DNA from 4 places in the Halomonas sp. 113 genome. Region 3 is predicted to be linked to each of the others. Evidence: riboswitches for the same ligand, from Rfam matches in the RefSeq annotation. Region 3 holds a riboswitch; each other region holds the start of a gene.
What was found. Region 3 has a riboswitch for thiamine pyrophosphate ahead of tenA (thiaminase II). Riboswitches for the same ligand answer to the same signal wherever they lie in the genome.
Positions count from the first base shown of each region.

Region 1: another riboswitch for thiamine pyrophosphate. It lies ahead of thiM (hydroxyethylthiazole kinase); the one in region 3 lies ahead of tenA (thiaminase II).
Region 2: another riboswitch for thiamine pyrophosphate. It lies ahead of YERSI8AC_RS16620 (sodium:solute symporter family transporter); the one in region 3 lies ahead of tenA (thiaminase II).
Region 4: another riboswitch for thiamine pyrophosphate. It lies ahead of YERSI8AC_RS08875 (NUDIX hydrolase); the one in region 3 lies ahead of tenA (thiaminase II).

Region 1 is NZ_LR881453.1:150,071-153,275, reverse strand. Features, by position in the region: gene YERSI8AC_RS00895 (cupin domain-containing protein) at 1-158, shown strand, start outside; gene YERSI8AC_RS00890 (DUF6164 family protein) at 155-523, opposite strand; gene gloA (lactoylglutathione lyase) at 533-1,069, opposite strand; gene YERSI8AC_RS00880 (hypothetical protein) at 1,314-1,658, shown strand; TPP riboswitch at 1,713-1,811, shown strand; gene thiM (hydroxyethylthiazole kinase) at 1,835-2,644, shown strand; gene thiE (thiamine phosphate synthase) at 2,634-3,205, shown strand, end outside.
Region 2 is NZ_LR881453.1:3,504,450-3,507,654, forward strand. Features, by position in the region: gene corA (magnesium/cobalt transporter CorA) at 1-635, opposite strand, end outside; gene YERSI8AC_RS16620 (sodium:solute symporter family transporter) at 607-2,019, opposite strand; TPP riboswitch at 2,009-2,114, opposite strand; gene YERSI8AC_RS16625 (peroxidase-related enzyme) at 2,239-2,820, opposite strand; gene YERSI8AC_RS16630 (hypothetical protein) at 2,999-3,205, shown strand, end outside.
Region 3 is NZ_LR881453.1:1,231,094-1,234,298, reverse strand. Features, by position in the region: gene YERSI8AC_RS05805 (NAD(P)-dependent oxidoreductase) at 1-935, opposite strand, end outside; TPP riboswitch at 1,149-1,311, shown strand; gene tenA (thiaminase II) at 1,400-2,083, shown strand; gene thiC (phosphomethylpyrimidine synthase ThiC) at 2,115-3,205, shown strand, end outside.
Region 4 is NZ_LR881453.1:1,893,246-1,896,450, forward strand. Features, by position in the region: gene YERSI8AC_RS08865 (class I SAM-dependent methyltransferase) at 1-139, opposite strand, end outside; gene YERSI8AC_RS08870 (thymidylate synthase) at 183-1,154, opposite strand; gene YERSI8AC_RS08875 (NUDIX hydrolase) at 1,218-1,781, opposite strand; TPP riboswitch at 1,839-1,942, opposite strand; gene cmoB (tRNA 5-methoxyuridine(34)/uridine 5-oxyacetic acid(34) synthase CmoB) at 2,074-3,102, opposite strand; gene cmoA (carboxy-S-adenosyl-L-methionine synthase CmoA) at 3,105-3,205, opposite strand, start outside.

The sequences.
Region 1 (3,205 bases), 1.1 Mb from region 3:
TGGAGTTTTTGATTCTGGAAGGCACACTGAGCGATAGCGAACAGAGTTACACGGCAGGCACCTGGTGCCGCTACCCCAGCGGTTCTGCTCCGGCACTTACCGCCGGTGATGATGGCGTCATGATGTACCTCAAACGCGGCCATCTGCCAGCCGCTTAGCTTCGCGACATACCCAGGAACGGCAGCAGCGTAAGGGCGGCAATAAGCCCCACTGCTAGCAGTACTAACACGACCTGCACCGGGTGAGCGGCCAAACGACGCCACAGCGTCTCCGCGTCACCCCGCTCAACCGCCGCCTGATGCTCGCGTTGGGCGCGCTCAAGGCGCTCCGCCTGGTAGGCCTCTAACGCCGCGATGGCAGCGTCGTGCTGATGTGGATTGCGCAGCCAAATCGCGTCAACGCCCAGGCGGAAAAAGCCCGCCTGGGTTTCATAGGTATCAAAGCCATGGGCAGCGAGCAGGTCACGCACCTCCATGGCCTCTTCGTCGGTCACATGGCGCAGCCGGAACAGTAGTTCAGCCATTGGCGTGCCTCAAGAGTCGCTCTTCCCCACCATCAGGTCTGCCTGAATCACTTCGATCCAGTAGCCGTCCGGGTCTTTAACGAAGATAACATCTTTCATCTTGCCCTGATCGGAGCGTTTGACGAAGGTGACGTCATGCTCGTCGAACCACGCCTGGGCCGCTGCCAAATCCGGTACGTTGAAGCAGATATGCCCAAAGCCCTGGGGTTCGGCATTGCCATCGTGATAGGCGAAATCTTCCTGGTCTTCAGTCCCCCAGTTGTGGGTCAGCTCCAGCAGCCCTTTCTGGCTAAACGTCCAGGCGGTACGCGCTTGTGCATCGTCCGGAACGCTGTCGCTGGGTTCCAGGTTGGCCAGGAAGTAGAGCGAGAACTGCATCTCTTCGAAATCCAGCCGCCGCATCACCTGCATACCAAACACTTTTGAGTAGAACGCCAATGCCTGCTCAGTGTCTTTCACCCGCAGCATGGTGTGGTTTAAACGAAACCCTTGAGTTTGGGGCGGCGTAGCCACGACGCCGGGATGCTGCTCGCCTTGAAAACTCATTTTGCTCTCCTATCGCTGATGTTGATCATTGAATCCATTGAGCTTCACGTACCGCTTACCATGGGGGCTTTATGGCCATAATAACAGCCCTTACAAGCACGTAGGCAGTGTCGTATCGAGGTGCCGATAAGCGCACTGGCAATACTAAACAAAAACCCTACACTTATTCTTCATAAGCTTTACAAAAAGCAGTTCCCGCAACATGAGTGATGCCCCACCTTTGAGGCGTCTACAGGAGTTTTCCATGAGTGCGATCGATATGACGCTGGGTGACCACCTGACGCTAAAACAGCTTTCCAATGCGCTTCACAACGGTTTTTCGCCGATTGTTGAAGTCGAGTCGATGGATGGAATCTACAAAGTGCGTTTTCACCATGCTAACGGCGTGTCTGAGCTGAGCGATAACAAGGGCCACGTCAGTACTTTTCTGGGCACGGGCGAAATCCGCGATACCCTGGGCCAACTGGGCTTGACCCACGGCGTGCTAACCTTCGCCGACCAGTGTGGTGACGAGATGATTGGGGTCGAGGGTAAAGCGATGACACCTGATGAAATGCTTACCTACGGTACGCGTATTTCGTTTCGTTAGATTGCTATCGTCCGCATCCGGGGCTTTACAGGGCTACTTCAGGCAAGGATAGTAATCCCTCGACAGGGGCGCCCTCCGTTACGGTTGGGCTGAGAAGCACCCTTTGAACCTGAACCGGATAACACCGGCGTAGGGAGTCGTGGTAACGCTTACCACCTCCCTGCCGGGAGGATGCTATGACCCTACGCCCGCTTGGCGATTACCTTGAGACGCTGCGCTCAGTGACACCGCTGGTTCACTGCATGACCAACTATGTGGCCATGAACAGCACTGCCAACCTGCTGTTAGCCACCGGCGCGTCGCCCGCCATGCTGCATGCGCCTGAAGAAGTGGCTGAATTCACGGCTATCTCCGCGGGGCTGTCGATTAATATCGGTACGATCTCTGCCCACTGGGCTGACGCTATGCTCACCGCCACAGCGACTGCCGATCAGCATGCCATTCCCTGGGTATTAGATCCCGTCGCCGTTGGCGCCACGCGCTATCGCCAAACGCTGTGCGCGAAGCTGCTGGCCGCTAAACCCAGCGTGATTCGTGGCAATGCGTCTGAAATTCTTGCCCTTAACGGTTTAGCTAGCCAAGGCCGTGGCGTGGACGCCACAGCCGCCACCGACCAAGCCGTGGACGCTGCGATAGCATTAGCGCAAAAACACGGCTGTATTGTCGCGATGACCGGTGAAAGCGACTGGGTGACGGACGGCACACAGTACTACCGCATTAACGGTGGCCATCCTTTGATGCCCCGCGTAACAACGCTTGGCTGTGGGCTGAGCGCGCTAGTGGCGGGATTTGTGGCTGCCAACCGCGACGCCCCACTGGGTGCAACGGCAGCCGCGCTGGCCTGCTTTGCGGTCACAGGAGAGCGTGCGGGCAGCAACGCCAACGGGCCTGGTAGCTTTCAAGTGGCACTGCTGGATGCGCTGTATCAACTCACCCCTGACGACCTCACTACTTATGCCCAACTGGAGGCAATCCATGCCGCTTGATCTATCGCTCTACTTGGTCACCGATGCCACGCTCTGCCAAGAGTATGGTTTGGAACAAACGGTTGAGGCAGCGGTAAAAGGCGGTGTCACCATCGTGCAGTTGCGTGACAAGCATGCCAGCGACGAACAGATGATTGCCCAAGCCAAACGGTTAAAAGCGCTTCTGGCAGGCACCGGTGTCCCGCTGATCATTAACGACCGTTTGCAGGTGGCACTAGAAAGCCAGGCAGATGGCCTGCATGTCGGTCAGAGCGACGCAGCCGTTCAGCAAGCGCGCCGGGTACTAGGTGAGCAAGCGATTATCGGCCTGTCGATCAATACTATCGCCCAGCTGCAAGTCTCTCCGTTTGAGCTACTCGATTATGTCGGGATTGGCCCCGTGTTTGCCACCGAGAGCAAACAAGATCACGCCCAACCCATCGGCTTTGGCGGTTTAGCGGCGCTGGTCAAGGCGTGCCCACTGCCCAGCGTGGCCATTGGTGGGCTGAAAGCGGATCATGCGATTAGCGTACAGCGCGCGGGAGCGAACGGTTTAGCGGTGATATCGGCCATTTGTGGCCA
Region 2 (3,205 bases), 2.3 Mb from region 3:
GGTAAATGCTCATAGTCATAAGCGGTGAGTTCTTGGGTAATCCCCTGGTGGTAGCTAAAGATGCGGCGCATTTTAACCAGCCGGGAACGGTAAGTGATGATCTTGCGCATTAGCACATCATTACCATTTTCCAGCAGTTCGTCTTCCAGATCGCTTAACGCCGTTTCGAACTCAAGCAGGCTATCGATATAAAAGCCCGCAGAAATATACATCACCCGCAGCGCGACATGTTCCGGCGAATGGGCCAGCAAGGCTTTACCGTGCTCGTTGAATAGCCGTTCTATGGAGAGCGCTTGGCCGGGATGGAGGGTGACCAGAAATCGCTCCCCCACAAAGAAACAGACCTGTTGAGGCAGATAGTTTAGTTCGGCATCAAAGGAGGAGATGCCACGATAAATAATCAAGGTGTGATTATCAAACTCTTCAATTTTTGGCGGATGGCGCTCTTTGTGGGCATCTTGAATCGCCATGGGGTGAAACTCAAACGCCTCTAAAATCGCCCGCTCGCTTTGTTGGGACTCGCCCTGCATATCGATCCAGATATGGCTGCCAGGCGTCGCCTGCCAGACAGCCAACAGGCTTTCATCCCCCTCGTGGGTCTCACCTTCAGGGGTAGTCAGAAGAGTTCGAATCATGGATGTCCTTGCGAATAGCTAGCGTTAAGTAGGCTAACAGCACACTCACCAGCGTTGAGGCGATTAACGCCCCGACGAATGGCCCCAAGGTAGGGACACTGCCCGGAAAACTGGCGGCCACCATCCCGGCGACCAAGCTTCCTTGGCTTAACCACCCTGGGAGAATGGCACCCAGCAGCCCCGCGATGCCACCTACAATGGCGGCCAGTGGCGTCATTCGTTGCCACAGGCCCAACAGCACAGGTACCACAATGGCAGCACACAGCAGGTCGGCAATCAAAAACAGACGCAGTACTGACAACCCCTGCAAGGCAATTAATACCACCGGTACCATTACTACCACTGTCACCCAGCGGGCAGCCACCAGTGATACGCCCTGCTGCTCGCTGCGCGCGACCACCAACGAGGCAATACCATTTTGCAGCGTATCAACACTGGAGGCCACCAAGGTCACCGCTAATACCAAGGCGGGTAGCGTCAGCCAAACAGGAGCATCACTTAACAGGGCAAAAAATGGCATCGGCGGCTCGCCTAATGGCACACCACTTATCGCGGCCAATACACCCAGACCACCAATCACCATGACGACGACTACCGTCATTGCGCCACCTAACCATGCCCCGCGCCCCAGGCTTTGATCGTCTTGAGCGGCCCACACGCGCTGCCAATAGCCTTGATGGAAGAGATTGGCCGCGGTAACCGCGATCACTAGCGTTAACGCTACGCTGAGCGCACTGGTGATGGGAATGGCAGGAAGCGCAGCCTCGTTGGGAATAGTGGGAAGCCGCCATAGGGCCATGCCACCGACCACACACAGCAGTACCAGTAACAACCACGCCTGCCAACGGTCAGTGGCAAGGCTGGCCCGTAGACCACCTGCCGCAGTATAGATGAGCGTGGTAAGCGCCACGCCAATAATCACCAGTGCGGGGGGCACATCGGAAAGCAGCGCGGTAATGGCGCCAATAGCGGTTAGCTCGGCAGCTAAAAAGCACGCCATATAGGCGATTGATACCAGCGTTACCCAGCGCCTTACACCAGGGCCATAGCACGCTTCGGCAAACTCGGCGATGCTGCGCCCCTCGGGCAGCGCCCGGCGAATCTTCGGCCCATACAGCCCCAAGACGATAAACGGCAGCGCAGAGCCTAATGCATAGCCTGCCAGGGCCAGCGGGCCAACAAAGGCGCCGATTTCAGGAGGAGCAAAGAGAATCCATGCGCCCATGCCGGAGGCAAGGAAGGAGAGCCCCAGGGTAGATGCCGTTTGCGAGTTACGGGCGGTGACATAGTCATCAAGTGGGCCATTCACCCAGCGAGCCCGGAGGCCTAAGTAAGCAAAGCAGCACAGCGCCGCACCAAGCACGGCTAACGTTAGGTAAAGCATGTCGCACTTCCTCCGCCGGTACGAACCGGATCAGGTTCCAGGGTCTGCGTAGCCGCATCTCAGCCCTTTTATGCAGGGCTCCCCTGGCGACAGTGAATGTAGGTGTTTTGCTAAGCGCTTTTTCTAAGTACGTTTTTGGGTACTGTTCGAAGCGCTGTCTCAAGAACTATTCTCAATCAAAATCATAGCTTAGTAAAGTTAAGGTGCGCTGGTCGCCTCTTAGCGAGGCACTCGCCCCATCAGGTAGAACTCCTCATTGGGTGGCGTACCTGCCAGGGTAACCAACCGATTCGACAAGCCAAAAAACGCCGCGATCGCGCCTATATCCCAGCAATCCTCTTGACTAAAGCCTACTTCCAGCAGGCGGGCAAGCCATTCATCAGTCATTTCACCCACATCGATGGCACAGTGCATGGCGAAATCGAGCATCACCCGGTGGCGCTCGCTAATCGGCGCCACCCGATGGTTGATCGCCACTTGGTCAGCGAGTAGCGGGTCTTTACTGTAAATGCGCACCAGTGCCCCGTGAGCAACCACACAATATAGGCAGCGATTACGTGCGCTGGTAGCCACTACAATCATCTCTTTTTCGGCTTTGGTGAGGGTATCTGATTCGCGCTCCATCAACGCATCGTGATAGGCAAAAAAAGCACGAAATTCAGCAGGGCGATGGGCCAACATCAGAAAGACATTGGGCACAAAACCCGCTTTACCCTGAACGGTCAAAATGGTATTGCGAATATCGTCAGGCAGGTCATCCAATGTTTCAGGCACGTTAAAACGACTTAATGATGAAGACATGCTCACCTCTTTCTTGTTAAGTTTAGCCATCTCATAAAAACGGCTTAGCGGTTGTGTAACAAAAAGCTGAATTAAGAGGCTTTTATTCAGCCGCCCTACTCGCCATACTGAAGATTCGTTCTGTGACAAAAAAACATGCGCTACTCTTAATAAACAGTTCGTTCAAAGGGACACTGTCATGAGCCATAACGAAGCCAAGGAACATACCCCCGGTCGTCTAAACGAGCTGTTTACTGACCCTTACCGAGCATTTGAAAATGATACCGATGAGCGTCAGCTGCACATTCGTATAATGCTACATATGCTGCTTGCCCGCCCAATGACACGGGGTCAAATGACACTTCGCGTCATTCATGGCTGGGAAAATGGCGGCTGTGAGCCCGAA
Region 3 (3,205 bases):
ACGCCCATGGCAAGCGGCTGCCCATCGCGAAGGGCGCGGGCGGTGTCGACAACCTGCCCTGCGACCACCTCTGGCAACGAATCACTAGCAATGTGTGGCGTGATGCGTAGGCACTCATGCTGCCAGAAGGGATGATCCGCAGGCAGCGGCTCTGCACGGAACACATCCAGGCTCGCCCCACCCAAATGGCCGTGTTCGAGCGCTAGGAGAAGATCGTACTCGACCAAGTGCTCACCCCGACCGATCTGCACCAACCAAGCGTCTTTGGCGAGCTTCGCGAACAGCGCCTTGTTAAGCACGTTTTCAGTGGTAGCCGTCAGTGGCAGCACATTGATCAGATAATCGGCGCCATCCGCTGCCGCCATGACAGCCCCGTCACCTGTCAGATAGGTCACGCCTTCAACCGGGGCTTGTGGCTCGCTGCGGCAGGCTACGTGTATAGAAAAGCCAAGCGCGGCCACCGCTTTCACCACGGCGCGCCCCATGGTGCCGTGTCCCAGCACCGCCACCTTTCTTGATGCTGGCGCGCGCATCGTCAATGGCGCCCAATGCGCCTTGGCAGCATTTTGCTCCAGGGTGGTGAACTCACGCTCACGATGGAGCACCTCATGCGCGGCAAAACCCGCCATCAAGTCGGCCTGATGTGGATCCCGCACCCGGGCGATATGTACTTCATCGCTCAGGCCAGGATGCGCCAGCAGGGCATCAACACCGGCACCGATAGACATCGCCAGCTCAAGATTAGGATAGCTCTCGAAAGCCTCGTCATTGGGCAACCAGCAGATCGCAAAACGCACATCTTCAGGGTTATCGATCTCATGGGGATGGCGCAGGACGACATCACTCGCTTCATCGCGCAAGGCGTTACCATAAATGGCATCAAGGTCGAGCGAATCACTGAGATAGACGCCTAAAATCGAGTTCGTGTTGGTCATGCAACTTCCTACGGTTCACATTCGAAATAGCAGTGGCTGTAAAACAGCCACTTGTTACTCAACTGTATAATAATTCACGTACCGATGCCATGAAACGCCATTACAGCACCTAAACTCTCATCGCTGTAATGATGCTAATAAATTGTTTCCCGATAACTTTCCATGTCATACACCCTTGCATCTCCCTCACCCGCCTCCTACACTCCACCAACGAACAGCTTGACGGGGTGCCGGTGAAATCCGGCTGAGATGGCGCAGGGCGTAGCAATTAATGCTGCCGAGCGCTGATCCCGCAGAACCTGATCCGGCTAATGCGCTGCTACTTACACAAGTTCGCAGCGAGGGTACCGGCGTAGGGATCAAGCGATGGCCACGGCTGCTCTCTCACGATCGCACGCCGCCCTTCTGCGCCACTCCCTCGATCTTTTTCGCCCGCCCTCCGGATCATTACCACCGGAGGAGTCATGGGCTACCGCTTTACTGATCTCACTACCACTTGCCAGAAAGATTGGCGCGCCTATATTGAGCACGATTTTGTGCGCCAGCTAGGCACCGCCACGCTGCCCGAAGCGTCGTTTCGCCACTATTTAAAGCAGGACTACCTGTTTTTGATTCACTTCGCCCGCGCCTATGCGCTGGCTGCCTACAAAAGCCCCACCCTCGCCGATCTTCGCCAAGCCCATGAAGGCTTGAAAGCCATTGTGGATGTGGAGCTGGGCCTGCATGTGGGCTTTTGTCAGGAGTGGGGGATTTCCGAGCAAGAACTGGAGGAGCTTCCCGAAGCCAGAGCGACGCTTGCCTACACCCGCTATGTGTTAGATACCGGCAACCGCGGCGACCTGCTGGATTTGCACGTGGCGTTGGCCCCCTGCCTGGTGGGCTACGGCGAAATCGCCAACTGGCTAAACGCCCAGCCTTCCACCCTGCGCGGCGCGCAAAACCCTTTTGATGCCTGGATAGCCATGTACGAAGGCGAGGAGTTTCAGGCCGCCATGCAGGCGGAGCTTGAATGGCTGAATATCCGCCTTGCCGACATTACCTCCGCCCGCTTTGCCGAACTGAGCAAGATCTTCCGCGACGCCACCCGCCTGGAAATCGACTTCTGGCAGATGGGCCTAGAGCTGATAGACCAAGACCTCACCCACTAATTCAGCAAAACAACACAAGGAAACGACAGTAATGACTAAGACCGTAACAAGCAAAACCAGCCACTTTTTAGCCGAAACCGCCCAGGTCGATGCCGCCGCCATTGCGCCGCTGCCCGGCTCACGTAAGGTATATATCGAAGGTTCGCGCCCGGATATCCGTGTGCCGTTCCGGGAAATTTCACTGTCGCCGACCAAAACCACCGGCATTGATGAAGAGAACCCGCCACTGCTGGTGTACGACACTTCAGGCCCCTATAGCGATCCGGATGCTAACAATGACCTGCGCCGCGGTCTGCCGGAACTACGCCGAGCCTGGATTGAAGAGCGTGACGATACCGAATTTCTATCAGGCCCCACGTCTGATTACGGCAACCGCCGCGCCAACGACCCGACGCTTGCCCAGCTGCGCTTTGATCTAACCCGCACACCACGCCGAGCAAAACCGGGCAAGAACGTGACCCAGCTGCACTACGCCCGCCAGGGCATTATCACCCCGGAAATGGAGTTTATCGCCTTGCGCGAAAACCAGCGCCGTCAAGCGCTAGGTACCGCTGAAGTAGAGCGCATTCTGGGCCATCAGCACAAAGGCCAGAGCTTTGGCGCCAGCCTGCCGGAAGAAATCACCCCTGAGTTTGTGCGTGATGAAGTCGCCAGAGGGCGGGCGATTATTCCCAATAACATCAACCACCCAGAAAGCGAGCCGATGATTATTGGCCGTAATTTCCTGGTCAAAATTAACGGTAATCTGGGTAACTCAGCGGTGACTTCTTCTATCGAAGAAGAGGTAGATAAGATGACCTGGGGCATCCGCTGGGGCGCGGACACCATTATGGACCTCTCCACTGGGCAGAACATCCACGAAACCCGCGAGTGGATTTTGCGCAACTCGCCGGTGCCGATTGGCACAGTGCCTATCTATCAGGCGCTGGAAAAGGTCAAAGGCGTGGCCGAAGACCTCACCTGGGAAGTCTTCCGCGATACGCTGATCGAGCAGGCCGAACAGGGCGTGGACTACTTCACCATTCACGCGGGCGTACTGCTGCGCTATGTGCCGCTCACCGCCAAGCGGGTCACCGGCATTGTCAGCCGCGGCGGCTCGATCATGGCCAAATGGTGTTTGTA
Region 4 (3,205 bases), 660 kb from region 3:
AGTCCAATACACTAATTCCCTTGCCATAAGAGCAGGTTAACTCCGCGATGAGTGGTTGATAGCCAAAAGCATTCTCCACCCAATCATCATAAGCGTCAAAAAGCTCGGCGATATTTTGTTCAGTCCAATTAGTATTCATAAAAATAAATCCCCTAATATTTGCTCATGTATGAATGCTTGTACTATCCCCAGCGATTAATAAGAAACGGTTGATAGTAGGGGTTAATTATCTCTAACGCCTTTTGAGGCAGCGCATTCCCTATCTTGATTTGGCGATAGATCCAGAACAACATCAGCACATCTCGCCAATACGTCGTTAGGTTAAGATTAGCCATATCATTAAACGTCAACAAGCCGCTACGGATCTCTGACTCATATTCCAATAGTTTGCGTATGGTCGTCGGGGAGGTGCCAATTGGCATTAAAGGTACTGTGCCTGGCTGGGGTATAGTTTCATTACTATTCAAAAGTTCAAGCGCACGCTCATGTGTGCTTTCATAGACGTGAATAGAACCAACTTGATGTGTGTAGTGACCGATTTTGCAGCCTATGCGGGCAGCAATATACTCTTGCAAGAAAGTAAAAGAGAAAATATCGTTCAGCATGCCAACGTAGGCATCATTTGCACGCATATAGCTGACCATGTTCAACTTTTCTTCGCGGAGTAGCAACTGAAGACCCAAGGTACATGAAACGTCGATATTGCGTCGATAAAGATCTTCTTCCGCACTAAATATTTGAAGGACAGCGCGCTTACTGTCGGGATCGTCATTTTTAAGGATATCAATCACTCGTTCGATTTGATCGAGCGTGTCTGCACCAAAGTTTTTAAGACGAGCTCCGTAACCAGTACCAGGTAAGCTTATACCATCTGGGCTGTAGCGTTGCATTGAAGGGGCGTACCAGGAAATAAATGCTAAGTCGTTTTTACCTGATAAATACCATAACGCTTCTGCATAATTAAAAACAACATTTTGTTTGCGTATTTTGCTTAGACAAAAACGATCAGGAGGATTGTCGAGTCGGATATTGAAGCCAATGAGTTCTCGCTCTTTATTTCCTCTAGGTGAGTTAACATATTCATATTCAAAGCAGATTTTATGCAGTGTATCTCTGTAGAGGCTGGTGAAATTCGTATAATGTTTGTGCATCATTATATTCATCTCTTTCGGTGGACAAAGAGGCGTATTTTGCTGATACGAATGATGGCGAGTAGTTTAAAAAGCTGAATTGGAGCTGTGAATCGCGTTTGATTTTTCTTTGACGATCAAACTGTGCAAATTAAAGGCTTTCACGACAGTATCTGCGACGTGATCAGCTAAGGCTTCATTGAAGTTGAGTTTTCCGTTTATAACTTTCGCCCAGCGGCAGTCCGCAGCATCATCACCAGGCCGTAGCTCGCCATCAACGTAGTGACATAAAAGGGCAACCAAGGCGAAGTGGTGGTGACTTCCCTCTGGGTCATATCCGATTACTTCTACTACATCAATTAACGGTCCTACCAATGCTGTGATACCGGTTTCCTCCATTAATTCGCGCTTTGCTGCACAATGTAGGCTTTCTCCCGGTTCCACTGATCCTCCGGGGAAGCCCCAAGTGCCCCGTTGAGGTTCTTTACTGCGTTGGACGAGGAGAACTTCATTATTACGCAGAGTTACGGCGATTGCTGCCAAGCGTGGCTTGGCAAGTACGGAGTTCAGGCGGTTTTTATCAGACGTGTTAAAAGGGGAGGTACTACTGAGCGTAGATGCGTTAGCGGGCGTTGAGTTACCTTGCGACACGATACACTCCTGCATTGAGATTCGGATAATACAGGCGTAGGTGTCAAAACAGATTCATATATGGTTTATGTCCGTTCCTACGCCGGTATCAGCCGGATCAGGTTCAAAGGGTTTGGATAACTCCATCTCAGCCTGAATAATAGGCACCCCTCGGAAAAGTTACTGTTACTATGAGTTTTAGTATAAGTCAATATTTGGGGGGCAATTCAATGCGGCGGCTTGGCGGACGCCGGGGCGGTTTTGACACCTTCTTCGCACACTTGGCTAACGGCTAACGGCTAACGGCTAACGGCTAACGGCTAACGGCTAATTGGCCCGGCTTATTCGCCAAAATCACCGCCCGCCGCGGTGCAGGGTAGCCTTCAATGGTGCGGGTGCGGTCGTTGGGGTCGAGAAAATCAGCCAACGATTGGTAGGTCATCCACTCCGTCGAGCGCTGCTCGTCTAACGTGGTAACGGCTTCATCGACCACGCGCACGTTGGTAAAGCCGCAGCGCTCCAGCCAGTGGCAGAGTGCTTGAGAAGAGGGCAGGAAGTAGACGTTGGGCATGGCGGCGTAACGTTCGCCGGGCACAAATACGGTCTGCTCGTCGCCTTCGACTACCAGGGTTTCTAGCACCAGCTCGCCGCCCGGAACTAACGCGGCTTTTAGCTGCTGAAGATGTTCCAACGGGGCAGGGCGATGGTAGAGCACGCCCATGGAAAATACCGTATCGAAAAAGCCCAGATTCTCAGGCACATCTTCAATGCCCACGGGTAAAAACTGCGTTTTGCCGCCATCCGCATCACCCACAAAGTGGCGTACTGCCTGAAACTGCCAGTAGAAACGTGGCGAAGGGTCGATGATTAGCACAAAAGCAGCACCTGCCCCGGCCATCCGCCAAGCGTGGTAACCGCTGCCGCCACCCACATCGAGCACTTTGCGATATTTTAGCGGTGCCAGGTGTGGCGCCACTCTTTGCCACTTCCAGTCAGAGCGCCACTCGGTGTCGATATAAATGCCGCCTAGCTGAAAAGGGCCTTTACGCCATGGGGCAAGCTTTCTAAGCAGGTTAAAGCATTGGCGCTGCTGGCTATCGCTAAGATCGAGATCAACGCTGACGGTGTCGCTGTTTAAATCCACGCGCCGCTCGGCGGGCAGCACCGGAAGCTTGGCCACGGCTTTTTCCCAGGCGGATAAATCGCCGTGGCGGTTACGGTCAAGCCCGTGAGCTAACTGCTCGGGAAGCTTCGCTAACCAGGGCGTTAGTGAGGCATCAAGCGTAGCTTGATCTAAAAACGCCTGATAAATTGCGCGATGATCGTCGGGTAGTGGCGCCACCTTTAACCCTCCTTAAACGCAATCAGTGAGGCAAAGTTAAGGTACTGGAACCAGGTCATCGAACGTGGAAAACCTGCTTGTTTCAAACGACCATGAAGTGCAT